2 linked regions of the Geothrix sp. 21YS21S-2 genome follow. The protein of the gene in region 1 binds, or shares a complex with, the protein of each later gene. Links are inferred from orthologs where the notes say so. Each region holds a gene or a part of one and is shown in the gene's direction. Other genes may lie near its edges.

The links. The genes of interacting proteins can lie anywhere in the genome.
Region 2: the proteins of prmC (region 1) and prfA are in contact, whole or in part, in a crystal structure (PDB 2B3T), measured with the Escherichia coli proteins. The link is inferred for Geothrix sp. 21YS21S-2 from one-to-one orthologs.

The regions. Positions count from the first base shown.
Region 1 is NZ_CP132910.1:201,582-208,785, forward strand. What follows is about bases 1,236-4,099. They hold prmC (peptide chain release factor N(5)-glutamine methyltransferase), read left to right. Parts: upstream 1,236-2,184; coding sequence 2,185-3,015; downstream 3,016-4,099. Other genes in these bases: RAH40_RS00925 (fumarate hydratase), read left to right, coding at 1,236-1,449; RAH40_RS00930 (FumA C-terminus/TtdB family hydratase beta subunit), read left to right, coding at 1,459-2,043; RAH40_RS00940 (flagellar basal body L-ring protein FlgH), read left to right, coding at 3,056-3,736; RAH40_RS00945 (flagellar basal body P-ring protein FlgI), read left to right, coding at 3,746-4,099. Outside these bases: holA (DNA polymerase III subunit delta), read left to right, coding at 1-404; more of RAH40_RS00925, read left to right, coding at 469-1,235; more of RAH40_RS00945, read left to right, coding at 4,100-4,846; RAH40_RS00950 (rod-binding protein), read left to right, coding at 4,843-5,151; flagellar biosynthesis anti-sigma factor FlgM, read left to right, coding at 5,209-5,505; RAH40_RS00960 (hypothetical protein), read left to right, coding at 5,516-5,821; RAH40_RS00965 (hypothetical protein), read left to right, coding at 5,867-6,163; flagellar hook-associated protein FlgK, read left to right, coding at 6,173-7,204. UniProt on the Escherichia coli protein: Methylates the class 1 translation termination release factors RF1/PrfA and RF2/PrfB on the glutamine residue of the universally conserved GGQ motif, i.e. on 'Gln-235' in RF1 and on 'Gln-252' in RF2.
Region 2 is NZ_CP132910.1:4,095,437-4,102,587, reverse strand. The notes cover bases 2,430-5,240. They hold prfA (peptide chain release factor 1), read left to right. Parts: upstream 2,430-3,203; coding sequence 3,204-4,277; downstream 4,278-5,240. Other genes in these bases: RAH40_RS18105 (MoxR family ATPase), read left to right, coding at 4,501-5,240; rpmE (50S ribosomal protein L31), read left to right, coding at 2,876-3,139; RAH40_RS18120 (hypothetical protein), read left to right, coding at 2,430-2,775. In the rest of the region: RAH40_RS18135 (FtsX-like permease family protein), read left to right, coding at 1-393; RAH40_RS18130 (ABC transporter permease), read left to right, coding at 390-1,616; RAH40_RS18125 (PadR family transcriptional regulator), read left to right, coding at 1,706-2,032; more of RAH40_RS18120, read left to right, coding at 2,029-2,429; more of RAH40_RS18105, read left to right, coding at 5,241-5,457; RAH40_RS18100 (TonB-dependent receptor), read left to right, coding at 5,733-7,151. UniProt on the Escherichia coli protein: Peptide chain release factor 1 directs the termination of translation in response to the peptide chain termination codons UAG and UAA.

The DNA.
Region 1 (7,204 bases):
AGCAGACCGCCTTCGCCTGGTCCAAGGCCTGGCAGGGCGGTTCCGCCCCCACGGCCTTCGCCGCCCTGCGGCAGGCCGTGGAGGACGACCCGAGCGGCGCCCCCCTGATGCTCCTGGGCCAGGCCCGGCGCGAAGTGGAGCGCCTCTGCCGGCTCACCGACGCCCGGCGCAACGGCGTCAAGAGCCGCGACGGGCAGGTGGCCGCCCTGGGCCTGGGGCCCAATCAGGCATTCCTGTTCGACGGCTATGACCGGGTCCTGAACCGCATCGGCCCCGAGGGGGCGGCCCGCCTGCTGCACCTGGTGAACCAGACGGACATGGACCTGAAGGGAATGGCCATCAGCCGCAGTCCCAGCCCCCTTCTGAACCTCACCACCGCCCTGTGCCGGGCCTGGTCCTCCTGAAACGAAAAAAGAGTTGTTAATCTTTTGAATCGGACCTACACCTAGAGCACGCCAAGGGGGACCCATGACCGCCTGTTCCATGCCCAACCTCACGTCCCTGGGGACGGTCGAATCCAAGTCGGTGCTGCCGAAAGGCTGGAAAGCCGACCTGACCGACCTCGCCAGCCTGGACCTGACCCTCCCCGTGATGGAGCTCATCCGCCGGACGACCAGCAGGCTGCCCCAGGACATCATCGAAGCCGTGGTGGCCAACCGGAACCTGGAGGCCGAGGGCTCCCGGGCCGCCAACACCCTGGACACGATGATCGAGAACATCACCCTGGCCGACGACCACGTGTCGCCGCTCTGCCAGGACACCGGCACCATCATCTTCTGGGTGCGCCATCCCTTCGGCCTCTCCCAGCGCAAGGTGAAGGAGCAGATCCGCAGGGCCGTGGCCGACGCCACCGCCCAGTCCTGGCTTCGCCCCAACTGCGTGGAGAGCCTGTCCGGGAGGAACCCGGGCAACAACATGGACCCCTTCCTCGAAGGCCACCCCGTCATCCACTTCGAGGAGCGCGAGGAGCCCGGCGTCGAGGTCTCCATCATGCTCAAGGGCGGCGGCTGCGAGAACGTGGGCGCCCAGTACCGCCTCCCCGAGGCCTCCCTGGGCGCGGGCCGCGACCTGGGCGGGGTGCGAAAGTGCGTCATCGACGCCGTCACCAAGGCGCAGGGCCAGGGCTGCTCCCCGGGCATCCTCGGCGTGGCCATCGGCGGTGACCGGGTCACCGGCTACGAGCGCAGCAAGGAGGTCATCCTCCGCAAGCTGGGCACCCCGAACCCCGATCCCAGGCTGGACGCCTTCGAGCGCAAGCTCACCGAGGAGATCAACACCCTGGGCATCGGGCCCATGGGCTACGGCGGACGCACCACGGTCCTGGGCGTGCTCGTGTCCGAGATGTTCCGCCATCCCGCCAGCTTCTTCGTGAGCATCAGCTACATGTGCTGGTCGAGCCGGCGCATGGACCTGGTCGTCGATGAAACCGGCTCAGCCCTGTACCGCTAGGAGACTCCCGTGAAGCGCATCACGACCCCCATTTCCGAAGCCGTCGTCCGCGACCTCAAGGTCGGCGACGAGATCCTCCTCAGCGGCCGCGTGGTCCTCTCCCGGGACATCGGCCACAAGTTCATGGTCGAGAAGAAGCCCGACTGGCTCAAGCCCCTGCTGCACGAGGCCGTCATCTACCACTGCGGGCCCGTCGTGGCCCACCACGAGGACGGGCACTGGTCCTTCGTCTCCGCCGGCCCCACCACCAGCATCCGCGAAGAGCCCTACCAGGCGGATGTCCTCGAGACCTACACCGTCCGCGGCGTCATCGGCAAGGGCGGCATGGGCAAGAAGACCTCGGACGCCCTGGGCAAGGTGGGCGCCTGCTACCTCCACGCCACCGGCGGCGCCGGGGCCCTCCTGGCCGAGCGGGTCAAGCGGGTGGTGGACGTGAAGATGCTCGAGGAGTTCGGCAGCCCCGAGGCCTTCTGGATCATCGAAGTGGAGGACTTCCCCCTGGTCGTCACCATGGACAGCCACGGCGGCAGCCTCCACGAGGAAGTGGCCCGCACGAGCCAGGAGCGCGCCAAGGAATTGATGGCGGCAAAGTAAGCGGAGATCTTTTATCATCCTCTTCATCCCCGTCCATCCCCGTTCATCCCCGGCAAATCAAGCGCTTGATTTGCCGGGGATGAACGGGGATGAAAAAGGATAAAAAAAATTCTGTCCCTCCCCGGAAGGCCCGGACTGCCTATGCACATTTCCTACTCGCAGCTTGCCAGCGACCTTGCCTCGGCCCTGGCCGGGTTCCTCGACCTGGCCGAGGCCCGCGCCGAGAGCCGGCGGTGGTTCCAGGAGGGGCTGGGGCTGCCCGCGTCCTGGCTCCTGGTCCACGGCGACGACCCCGTGCCCGAGGAGGACGCGGCCAAGGTGGGGCTTTGGCTGGAACGTCGCAGGCAGGGCGAGCCCTGGTCCTACATCCTCGGCTGGTGCGAGTTCCGGGGGCGCCGGTTCCAGGTGACCCGGGACACCCTGATCCCCAGGCCCGAAACGGAGCTGGTGCTGGAGGCGGCCCTGGAGGTGGGGCGGCGGCTGGGCGTGCTCCACGCGTGCGACGTGGGCACCGGCACGGGCATCCTCGCGGTGTGCATGGCCCTGGAGACCGACTGGGAGGTCCAGGCCTCCGACATCAGCCTGGGGGCCCTGAAGGCCGCCCGGGCCAACGCCGCGGCCCTGGGGGCCAAGGTGGCCTTCCAGCGGGGGCACCTCCTGGCCCCCCTCAAGGACCCCCTGGGCCTCGTGGTGTCCAACCCCCCCTACGTGGACCCCGCCGACGCCCCCGGGCTCCAGCGGGAGCTGGCCTTCGAGCCCGCCACGGCCCTGTTCGCCCCCGACCGGGGCCTGGCCCTGTCGGCGGAGATCCTGCGCGAAGCCCGGCGGCGGGCCGCCCCCGGCTGCGTCCTGGAGATCGGCGCGGGGCAGGGGGAGGAACTCACGGCCCGGGCCCTGGCCTCGGGCTGGAAGCGCGCCGTGGTGCACCAGGATCTGGCAGGCCACGACCGGTGCCTCATGGCGCTTCTTTAACTGGCACGACCTCTGCCATGACTGGGAGTGGAGGCAGGTCATGCGGTATCTTTTGCCCATCGCGATCGGAGTTCTGGTCCTGGGGTGCTCCATTCCCAAGGCCCATGATCCCAGTCTGACCAAGCAGCCCCGGATCCCCTACGCCGAGGAGGGGCCGGCCGCCGCGCCGCTGTCGGACGGCTCCCTCTGGCAGGACCGGCAGACGGTGGCCGATCTGCGCGCCCACCGCCTCAACGACCTGGTGACCATCAAGATCACCGAGTCCACCACCGCCACGTCCAAGGCCGACGTCACGACCTCCCGGTCCGGTTCCAACACCCTCACCGCCCCGTCCCTCTTCAGCCGCCTGGCCAGCGTGGGCGTCGGCAGCGGCGCCGCGGCCACCGGAGGGTTCAAGACCGCCACCACGAACAAGTACGCCGGAAACGGCGTCACCGACCGCAGCGCCCTCTTCACCACCACCATCACCGCCCGGGTGGTGAAGGTCCTGGGCAACGGCAACCTGATCTTCGAAGGCTACCGGGACATCCAGCTCAACAACGAGAAGCAGCGCCTGTACGTGGCCGGGATGCTCGACCCCGCGCGCCTGGACACCGCCAACACCATCGGCTCGGCACAAGTGGCCGAGTTGCGCGTGGGCTACGGCGGCCAGGGCGTGGTGGACGAAACCCTGAAACCGGGCTACATAAGCCGTCTCCTGTCCTTCATCTGGCCGTTCTGAGGCAGGCACATGCGCAGACTCCTCCTTCTCCTCGCCCCCCTCCTCCTGACGGCGGCCATCCCCGACAAGGGGATCGGCCTCCCCCTGCGGGAAGTCGCCTCCCTCCAGGGCGTTCGCGGCAACATGCTCATGGGCTACGGCCTCGTGGTGGGCCTCAAGGGCACCGGCGACACCATCCAGTCCAAGTTCACGATCCAGAGCCTGGCCAACCTCATGGCCCGCCAGGGCATCAGCATCCCCACCACGGGCGTGAACGTGAAGAACGTCGCCTCGGTGATCGTCACCGCCGAACTGCCCGCCTTCGGGAGGCCCGGCCAGCGGGTGGACGTCACGGTCAGTTCCAACGGGGACTCCTCGTCCCTGGCCGGGGGCACCCTCCTCATGACCCCCCTCCAGGGCCCCGACGGCCAGGTCTATGTGGTGGCCCAGGGCTCCCTCCTGGTGGGCGGCTTCTCCGTGGCCACCGCCGGGGCCTCCAACACCAAGAACCACCCCACCGCCGGGCGCATCCCGGAAGGGGGCCTGGTGGAGCGCGAGGTGGGCGGCAACTTCAACGACCGCAAGGTGCTCCGGTACAGCCTGCTGATGGAGGACTTCACCACCGCCGTGCGCGTGGTCAAGGCCATCAACCAGGAGCTGCCCTCGGCCTCGGCCCGGGCCCTGGACGCGCGCACCATCGAGGTGCCCGTGCCTTCCGAGTTCCAGGGGCGGATCGTCGAACTGGTGGCCCGGCTCGAGAACCTGCAGATCGAGCTTCAGTCCCATGCCCGGGTGGTGGTCAACGAGAAGACCGGCACCGTGATCATGGGCTCGGACGTGCGCATCGGCGCCGTGAGCATCGTCCAGGCCGGCCTCTCCATCTCCGTCACGAGCGCGAGCCAGGTGAGCCAGCCCAGGCCGCTCAGCAAGGGCAAGACCGCCACCACCACCACCGGCGAGGTGAAGGCCGAGGACGAGAAGGTCAAGTCCCTCACCCTCGAACCCGGCACCACCGTGGGCCGGCTCGCCGAGATGCTCAACAATGTGGGGGTCACCCCCCGGGACCTGGTGGCCATCCTCCAGGCCATGAAGGACGCCGGCGCCCTCAATGCCGAGCTGAGGGTCCTGTGAGCTCCCCCATCCTCAGTTCCACGTCCGCCCCGGCCCAGGATCTGGTGGCCCCGGCCATCCCGGGCGGGAAGGACGCGAAGGAGGCGGCAAGGCAGTTCGAGGGCCTGCTGATGGCCAATCTTTTCAAGGAAATGCGCAAGACCGTCCACCCCTCCGGGCTGTTCGGCACCAGCGACTCCGCCCGGGGCACATATGAATATTTGCTTGACCAGGCCGTTGTCAACCACGCCATGGAAAGTGGGAAAACGTGGGGCCTGAGTGAACGCCTGGAGTCCTCCTTAAAGTCTGCCAAGCAAAATAGATGAACAGGACTTAATTGGAACCCCGTCTCTGCCGATACTAGAATCGAGTTGAGGTGAGTGATGAGGGTTTCAATCAAGACCGGGGCGCCAGCGGCATCCCAGAAGGTGGGGGGCGGACCCCAGCCGACCTCGGCGGGCCCTGTGGGGGCCACCGTTCCGGCGGATGCGTTCAGCGTCTCCAACGGGGCCCATTTCATCGCCGTCGCCCGGGCCCGCCTGGACGCCATCCCCGATGTGCGCCAGGAGAAGGTCGAGGCCATCCGCGCGAGGATCGACGCCGATGCCTACAACCCCGACGGGGAGGCTGTGGCCGACGGCCTGGTGCGGGAGCACACCCCGGCCCGGCAGGAGCCCTGACGGGCCGCAGATGAACCCACTCACCCTGCGCCAGTCGTTTCAGAACGCCAATCTGGAAGCCCTCCGGGAAGCCCAGGGGGTCCATGAGCTGCAGGCTAGGGACGCCGCGCGCAGGCGGGACGTGGGCGAGCAAACGGCGCTGGAGCAGAACAATGTTCCATTAATTCCCAAGGCCGACGCGCTCCGCACCGAGGAACGCAAGGGCAGGCAGCAGCAACCGGGCCAGGGAAAGAGCGAGCGCGAGGACGAGGAACCGGACGCCGAGGACCTGGAGCAGGCAATTCCTGCCGAAGGACACCTGGATTTGCTGGCCTGACGGCTCCGGCACAGCCTTTGCGCAGGGAGGGCCTGGAGGCTCTTCATGCTGCACTCGCTGCCCGCCCTGCTCAACGACCTTGAGGCCAGGCTCATCGCGGGCGAGGATCCCATCCCCCTTCTGGCCACCGTCCGGTGGCAGGAGGTCATCGGGTGGCCCAGGGACCGGGACGAGGCCCTGCGCCTGCAGACCCGGCTCCGGAACCTGAGGCTCCTCATCAACACCCTGGAGGCGCCGCTTCGGGCCACCCTCTCGAAACTGAGCGACGGCGCCACGTACGCCGCCCGGGGCGGCGTGCCGCTCCCGCCCACCGTCTCCATCCGCCTCCACCAGAACGCCTAGGAGATCCCCATGCCGGGCTTGACCGCAGGACTGAACATCGGCCTCTCGGGCCTCACGGCGGCCCAGAACTCCCTGGACGTCATCGGCCACAACATCGCCAACGTCAACACTCCCGGCTACAGCCGGCAGATCGCGCAGCTGGCCACCGCCGGCTCCTCCAGCTTCGGCGGCCTGGTCTACGGCACCGGCGTCAACCTCCAGGCCATCCAGGGCATCCGCGACCAGCTCCTGAACCTCCAGATCACCGTGAGCACCGCCCAGCAGAGCGGGGCCCAGGCCCGGTACCAGGGACTCCAGACCATCTCGAGCATCTTCACCGACGACGGCACCTCGGGCATCAGCTCCCAGCTCAACGCCTTCTTCACGAGCCTCCAGAAGGTCTCCGCGCAGCCCGAGGACGCCTCCCTGCGCACCAACCTGGTGGGCTCGGCCCAGAACCTGATCAGCACCCTCCAGACCAAGTACCAGTCGCTGCGGGACGCCCAGACCAGCGCGGACCAGCAGGTGGCGACCCTGGTGCCCACCGTCAACACCCTCACCGCCCAGATCGCCGCCCTCAACAAGAAGCTGGCCGGCGAAGTGAACCCCTCCCAGGACAACACCTCCATCGACCAGCGGCAGGACCTCGCCAACCAGCTGGCCAAGATCGTGGGGATCCAGACCTACATCGACGGCAAGGGCCAGATGAACATCAACCTGGACGGCGGCGTGGCGCCCCTGGTGATCGGGGGCACGGCCTACACCATGACCTCGATCCAGAACAACACGCCCCCCGCCACCGCGCCCTTCTACAACGCCGTGGAGGTGAGCCTCGGCGGCACGGCCCCCTTCACCGACGTCACCGCCTCCATCACCAACGGCGAAATGGGCGCCCAGCTGGACCTGAGGGACAACCTCATCGCCGGCTACGAGAAGCAGATGGATGAGCTGGCCGCGGGCGTCGCCTACAACATGAACGTCCTGCAGAGCGGCGGCTACTCCCTGGACGGCGTCCAGCACAACCTGGACTTCTTCCAGAACGCGGGGGGCAACACCAACCAC
Region 2 (7,151 bases), 3.9 Mb from region 1 along the record:
ATGGTCCACTCCATCTCCGCGGCGGTGCTGGTGGCCATCCTCATCGTCACCGCCAACACCATGGCCATGGCCATCCGGGAGCGCACCACCCAGATCTCGACCATGCGGGCCCTGGGCTTCCGGTCCGGGCAGATCCTTTCGCTGCTCATGGCCGAAGGCCTCCTCCTCTCCCTCCTGGGCAGCGCCCTGGGCATCGCCATGGCCATGGGGGTGGCTTCGGCCGCGGCGAAGGTGGCGGGCCAGATACTCCCGTGGATGGCCGACTTCATCATCACGCCCGAGACGCTTCTCCTTTGCGTGCTGATCACGCTCGCCCTGGGGCTGCTCTCCACCTTCATCCCCGCCTACCGCGCCAGCCGCAGGCCCATCACCGAAGGGCTGAGGGCCCTGTGATCTGGTACCTCTTCGTCCCCCTCGCCCCGTACCTGCTGTGGCTGCTGTGGGCCGCGGCCTTCCACCCGCTGCCCTTGACCTACAACTGGCGCTCCATCTGGCAGCGGTGGGCGGGCACGCTCTCCACGGTCGGGGCCATCGCCATCGTCGTGATGGTCTTCGTGGTGGTGCTGTCCATGGCCCAGGGCGTCTCGAAGGCCTACGTGCGCAGCGGCCGCGAGGACCAGGTGATCATCATGCGCCAGAACGCGCGGGTGGAGATGATGAGCTCGGTGAGCCTGGCCCAGGCCCGGCTCATCCTCACCCACCCCCTCATCGCCCATGACGAGGTGGGGCCCCTGGCCACCGAGGACATCATCGTCAGCAAGCAGGTGGCCCTGGCCGACGGGTCCGGGGCCATGAGCGTGACGGTGCGGGGCACCACCCCGGCCGGGATCCGCATGCGCAGCCAGGTGCGGATGCTCAGGGGCCGCTGGTTCAACCCCGGCCTTTCCGAGGCCGTGGTCCCCCAGAAGATGCTGAACCGGTACACCGGGGTGGAATGGGGCCGGAGCATCGACATGGCCGGGAGGAGCTGGAAGGTCGTGGGGGTCTTCGACGGGGACGGCAGCGTCTTCGACTCGGAGATCTGGACCGAGGTGGGCGACCTGCGCCAGGCCTTCCGCCGCTACGGCAATGACTCATCCATGGCCGTGCGCCTGCGCAGCGCGGCGGACGTGCCCGCCTTCGTCCGGGACATGGAGCAGGACGTGCGCCTCAAGCTGGAGGCCAAGCCCGAGCCCGCCTATTTCGCGGACCTGGGCGACGCGGGCCGGCCCATGCAGGTGCTCGGCCAGATCATCACCCTGATCCTCACCGTGGGCGCGGTGTTCGCGGCCATGAACACGATGTACGCCACCGTGGCCGGACGCACGCCCGAGATCGGCACCCTCCGGGCCCTGGGCTTCCGCCGCCGGGAGATCCTGGCCAGCTTCCAGTGGGAGGCGATCCTCCTCACGGCCCTGGGGGGCCTGCTGGGCGCCGGGCTCTCCCTGCTCTTCAACGGCATCCGCACCGGCACCGTGAACATGAACACCTGGTCCGACGTGAGCTACGCCTTCGCCGTGACCCCGGACCTCATGGCCCAGGGCGTGGGCTTCAGCATCCTGATGGGGGTGGCGGGAGGCTTCCTGCCGGCCTGGCGGGCCAGCCGCATCCCCGTGACCGAGGCCATGAGGGCTTGAACGATTAATAAATTTCTTTTACACTCCTTTCTACCGCGCATTGACGGCATCAGCTTGCGAGGTAAACTGGTCACTAAACGGGAGGCACTATGGACCGTGAACTGCTAAAGGGGAGCACTCCGCTTCTTCTGCTGTCTCTGCTCACGGACGGCCCTATGTACGGGTACCAGATCATCGAGACGGTCAAACAAAGGACCGACGGCAGCTACACCCTCAAGGAGGGCGCGCTCTACCCTGCCCTGCACAAGCTCGAGGCGGCCGAGTTCATCACGTCCTACTGGCAGACCCAGCCCAACGGCCGGGACCGCCGCTACTACGCCATCCAGCCTGCCGGCGCGTCCTTCCTGGCCGCCAAGAAGCAGGAATGGGGGCAGTTCGTGGCCATGGTGGACGGCTTCGTGGGACCCCGGCCGTGAGCCAGGCGCTCGCCGCCTACCTCTCCGAAGTGGAGCGGGGACTCGGGGGGCTTTCCTCAAGCAGGCGGCGGCTGATCATCCGGGAACTCGCGGCCCATCTCCAGGATGAGGCGGAGGCCCGGGGCATCCAGACGGAGGCCCAGATGGCGGACCTCCTGGCGGAAAAGGAGCGCCCCCGGGAGCTGGCACAGGAGCTCTCCAGCGGCGAAGGCACCGACGCCACCCACCGCAGCGAGACCTCGCTGCTGGCCGGCAGCCTCCTGGGCCTGGCCACCGGCGGCTACCTCTACCTCCAGGGCGGCTGGCCCTGGCACCTGAGCCTGGCCTTCTGCATGGCCCACGGCCTGGCGGTGGGCGCGGGCATCTTCCTGGTGCGCCGCCGCTGGCAGCGCCTGGGGAGGCAGGGCCGGATCCTCACCTCCCTGGTATTTGGCACCCTCATGGCCATCCCCCTGGGGTTCACCAGCCTGCGGGGCTTCAATTCCAGCCGGCTCCTTTACGGAGCCTTCACGGGCTACATGCTGGAGCGCCACTCGGAACCCCGGCCGGCCTGGCAGGCGGTCCTGGAGACGGTGGGCTTCACCGTGCTGGACTACCTGGCCTACACCTTCATCTTCACCCACCGGCGCCCGTACAGCTGGCTCCTGGAGCTCAGCTTCAACTTCACCCTGGCCCTGGCGGTCCTGGTGGCCCTCCACCTCAAGCGGCTCCTGTCGGGACGGTGGCTGCTGGCCCCCCAGTGATTTCGGGTTGAGTTCCAAGGCTATCCGGGCTACACTTTCTCCCTTGTGCGTGAACAAGCCGCGTGCCGTCATGGCATCCGGTCGGTTCCAGGAGGCCCCAATGAAGGACAAGATCCATCCCCAGCTTTTCGACGTGAACGTCCACTGCGCGTGCGGCAGCGAGTTCGTCACCCGTTCCACCAAGAAGGAGCTCCGGGTCGAAGTCTGCTCGGCCTGCCACCCCTTCTTCACCGGCAAGCAGAAGCTCATGGACACCGCCGGCCGGGTGGAAAAGTTCAACCGCAAGTATGCCAAGAAGGAAGTGGCGGCCCCCGTGGCCGAGGCCGCTCCCGAGGCGGAAGCTCCGGCCGAAGCCAACCAGTAGCTACAGCATTCCCAGGAACGGGCCGATCCTCGGCCCGTTCTTTTTTTGTATGTGTGGGTGACCCATGCTCGACCAGCTTGAATCCCTCGATGCCAAGTACCAGGAGATCGAAGCCCAGCTCCAGGACCCCGCCGTCGTCAGCGACATGAAGCGGCTGCGGGAGCTCACCAAGCTGCGCTCGGAACTGGAGCCCGTGGTGGAGGCCTGGCACCTCCAGCGCACCCGGCTCCGCCAGCTGGAGGAGGCCGAGCAGATACTCGCCGACAGGACCCAGGACGCGGACCTGCGCGAAATGGCGGGCATGGAGATCCCCGAGCTCAAGGAGGCCATCCAGGCCGGGGAGGCCGCCCTGCGGAGCCTGCTGGTGCCCAAGGACCCCAAGGACGAGCGCAACGTCATCCTGGAGGTGCGGGCCGGCACCGGGGGGGAGGAGGCCGCCCTGTTCGCCGCGGAGATCTTCCGGATGTACGTGCGCTTCGCGGAGCGCCGGGGGTACCGGGTGTCGGTGCTCAGCGAGAGCGAGGCCGACCAGGGCGGGCTGCGGGAGGTCGTCGCCGAGGTCGAAGGGGCCGGGGCCTACTCCCTGTTCCGGTTCGAGAGCGGCGTCCACCGGGTGCAGCGGGTGCCCAAGACCGAGACCCAGGGCCGCATCCACACCTCAGCCTGCACCGTGGCGGTCATGCCCGAGGCCGACGAGGTCGACATCGACGTCAGGAAGGAGGACCTGCGCATCGACACCTTCTGCTCGGGCGGCAAGGGCGGCCAGAGCGTGAACACCACCTACTCCGCCGTGCGCCTCACCCACCTGCCCACCAACACCGTGGTGCAGTGCCAGGACGAGCGCAGCCAGCTCAAGAACATGGCCAAGGCCATGACCGTGCTGCGAAGCCGCCTCCTGGAGAAGGCCCAGGCCGAGGTGGACCAGGCCGAGGCCAGCCTGCGCAAGACGCAGGTGGGTTCCGGGGACCGGAGCGAGAAGATCCGCACCTACAACTTCCCCCAGGGCCGGGTCACCGACCACCGGGTGAACGTCACCATCCACCAGCTGGACGCGTTCATGCAGGGCATGATCGAGCCCATCCTCGAACCCCTGCGCGCGGCCCACGAGGCGGAACGGCTCCAGCAACTGGAGGCCTGAGGAAAAACTCACTTATATATAAGGATGGCTGAAAGGACGAGGTGCCCTGTCTTTCTCGGCGAACCTCGGCTCCTCGGCCACCTCGGCGATGAAGGATGAAATCCGGTCGCATACATCTTATTTATTATCTACAATTAGCCTAAGCGATTCCTGCCGGACCCAACCCCTGGTTGCAGTTTTCCCCACCTCACCCCACGATAACTGGACCCCCCCGGACGATCCCATGGCCCCCGCACACCCCTCCCGCCCCCTGGATACCCTCCTGCACGAGTGCCGGAAGGTCATCGTGGGCCAGCCCCAGCTGCTGAACCGGCTCCTGGTGGCCCTGCTGGTGCCCGGGCACGTGCTGCTGGAGGGGCTTCCCGGGCTGGCCAAGACCCGGACCGTCAAGACCCTGGCGGCGGCGAGCCGCATGCACTTCCGGCGCATCCAGTTCACCCCGGACCTGCTGCCCTCGGACGTGGTGGGCACCCTGGTCTTCGACCCGAGGAACCTCACCTTCACCCCCAAGAAGGGCCCCATCTTCGCCAACCTGCTCCTTGCCGACGAGATCAACCGGGCCCCCAGCAAGGTGCAGTCGGCCCTCCTGGAGGCCATGGAGGAGCGCCAGGTCACCCTCGGGGAGGAGAGCTTCCCCCTGCCGGACCCCTTCCTGGTCCTGGCCACCCAGAACCCCCTGGAGCAGGAGGGCACCTTCCCGCTGCCCGAGGCCCAGATGGACCGGTTCCTCTTCAAGCTCCGCATCGACTACCCCAGCCTCCAGGAGGAGGGGGAGGTGCTCCGCCGCGCCGATGGGCGCGAGGAGCCCGTGCTGCCCATGATGAGCGGCGAGGAGATCCTTGAAGGGGGGGTCCAGGCCCGCAGGGTCCGGCTGGACGAGGCCATCCGGAACTACATCGTGCGCCTGGTCCAGGCCACCCGCCCCGGCCACGGCAAGGCCTGGAAGGACCGGGAGCTGCTCCGCTGCGGCGCCTCCCCCCGGGCTTCCCTGGCCCTCCAGGCCTCCTCCAAGGCCCTGGCCTACCTTTCCGGGCGGGACCACGTGCTCCCCGAGGACGTGGCGGCCCTCGCCCCGGACGTCCTGAGGCACCGGCTCCTGCTCACCTACGAGAGCGAGGCCGACGGGGTGACCACGGACGATGTCATCAAGGCCCTGTTGACGGCCACTCCGAGACCCTGAAAAAAGGCTGTGACCTTCTTCACATACAAGTTGACAAATGCTTTATTGCCCTGTTTTCAATCCTTAACAAAAATTAACATGACCCCAAAAAAAGAAAACACGATTGGGGAACTTTCTCCACCGTGCTAGCATGGGTCACCCTACTTAGGTCACCTGATATTTTCCAATAATGGGCCGGGGAAAGGCCTTGATGTCTTTGAACCCCCGGAATTAACCCCTAAGCGAAGTGATATAACCAATTATCGCTAACGCTAACCCCAAACAGGAGGATGCACATGCATCGTAGACTCGAAAACTTCGGCCGGATCGCCGCGCTGATCGTCGTGGGTTCCGTGACCCTCGCCGCCCAGGGCACGCAGACGTCCAGCATCAGCGGCAGCCTCGTCGACCAGAACGGCGCTGCGGTCGCCGGCGCCACCGTCAACCTGGTTTCCACCAGCCTCCAGGGCCCCCGCGTCCTGCAGACGGACGACAAGGGCCGGTTCATCACCCGCCTGCTGCCTCCCGGCAACTACACCATCACCATCTCGAAGACCGGCTTCCAGACCATCAAGACCACTGAGAAGATCGGCATCGACCAGACCTACCAGCCCCGTTTCACCATGGCCAAGACCGCCTACGCGGTCGTGGAAGTGGTCGGAACCGCCGCCGCCGTTGACCGCACCGACGTCAAGACCGCCTCCAACTACTCCCTGGACGCCGTCGACGCCCTGCCCAACGCCCGCACGATGGAAGGCGTCGCCCTGCTGACCCCCGGCGTCACCACCGGCGTCGGCAACCGCGTCCAGATCCGCGGCGCCATGACCTCCGGCAACCTCTACCTGCTGGACGGCCAGAACATCTCCGACAACGCCTACAACAACCGCGGCGTCCGCCTGATCGACGACTCGATCGAAGAGATCCAGGTCATCACCGGCGCCATCTCCGCCGAATACGGCGACGTGGACGGCGGCGTGCTGAACGCCATCACCCGTTCCGGCGGCAACGAGTTCGCCGGCCAGCTGCGCTGGGAGCTGAAGGACGCCGCCTGGAACGCCTACAATCCGAAGGACACCCGCGGCTCCTTCCCCAACACGATGAACGAGGAGAAGACGATCTCCCTCTCCGGCTTCATCATCAAGGACAAGCTCTGGTTCTCTGGCAGCTTCTTCTCCACCAACCAGACCGGCGCCGGCACCATCACCTTTGACCTCGGCAACCGCGTCGGCTCCAACCCGGTCATCTCCAACAACGACCAGACGGGCCTCGTGGGCTTCAACGCCCCCTATATCACCCAGACCAAGGAAATCCGCCGCCAGATCAAGTTGACCTGGGCCGTCAACCAGAACCACACCCTGGTCACCTCCTTCAACAACGCCCGCATCGACGACGTCAACCGCAACTACAGCGCGGCCATGACCACGGCGCTGGTTCCGCAGGTGAGCACCTCCGAGTTCCTGAACCTCCAGTGGCGCGCCATCTGGTCCAACACCATCACGTCGGAGATGAAGGTCGGCCGCAAGAAGCAGAAGCTCTCCGCCGGCGCCAACGTGGCCGGTGGCAGCCCGATGTACAACTACAGCTCCGCCACGGGCGGCTATCTGAACAACGGCATCTTCAACCAGAACGACGGCGGCGACAACCGCAACAACCAGACCTTCAACGCGAAGGTCAGCATGTTCTGGGACGGCGCCGGCAGCCACACCACCGACGTC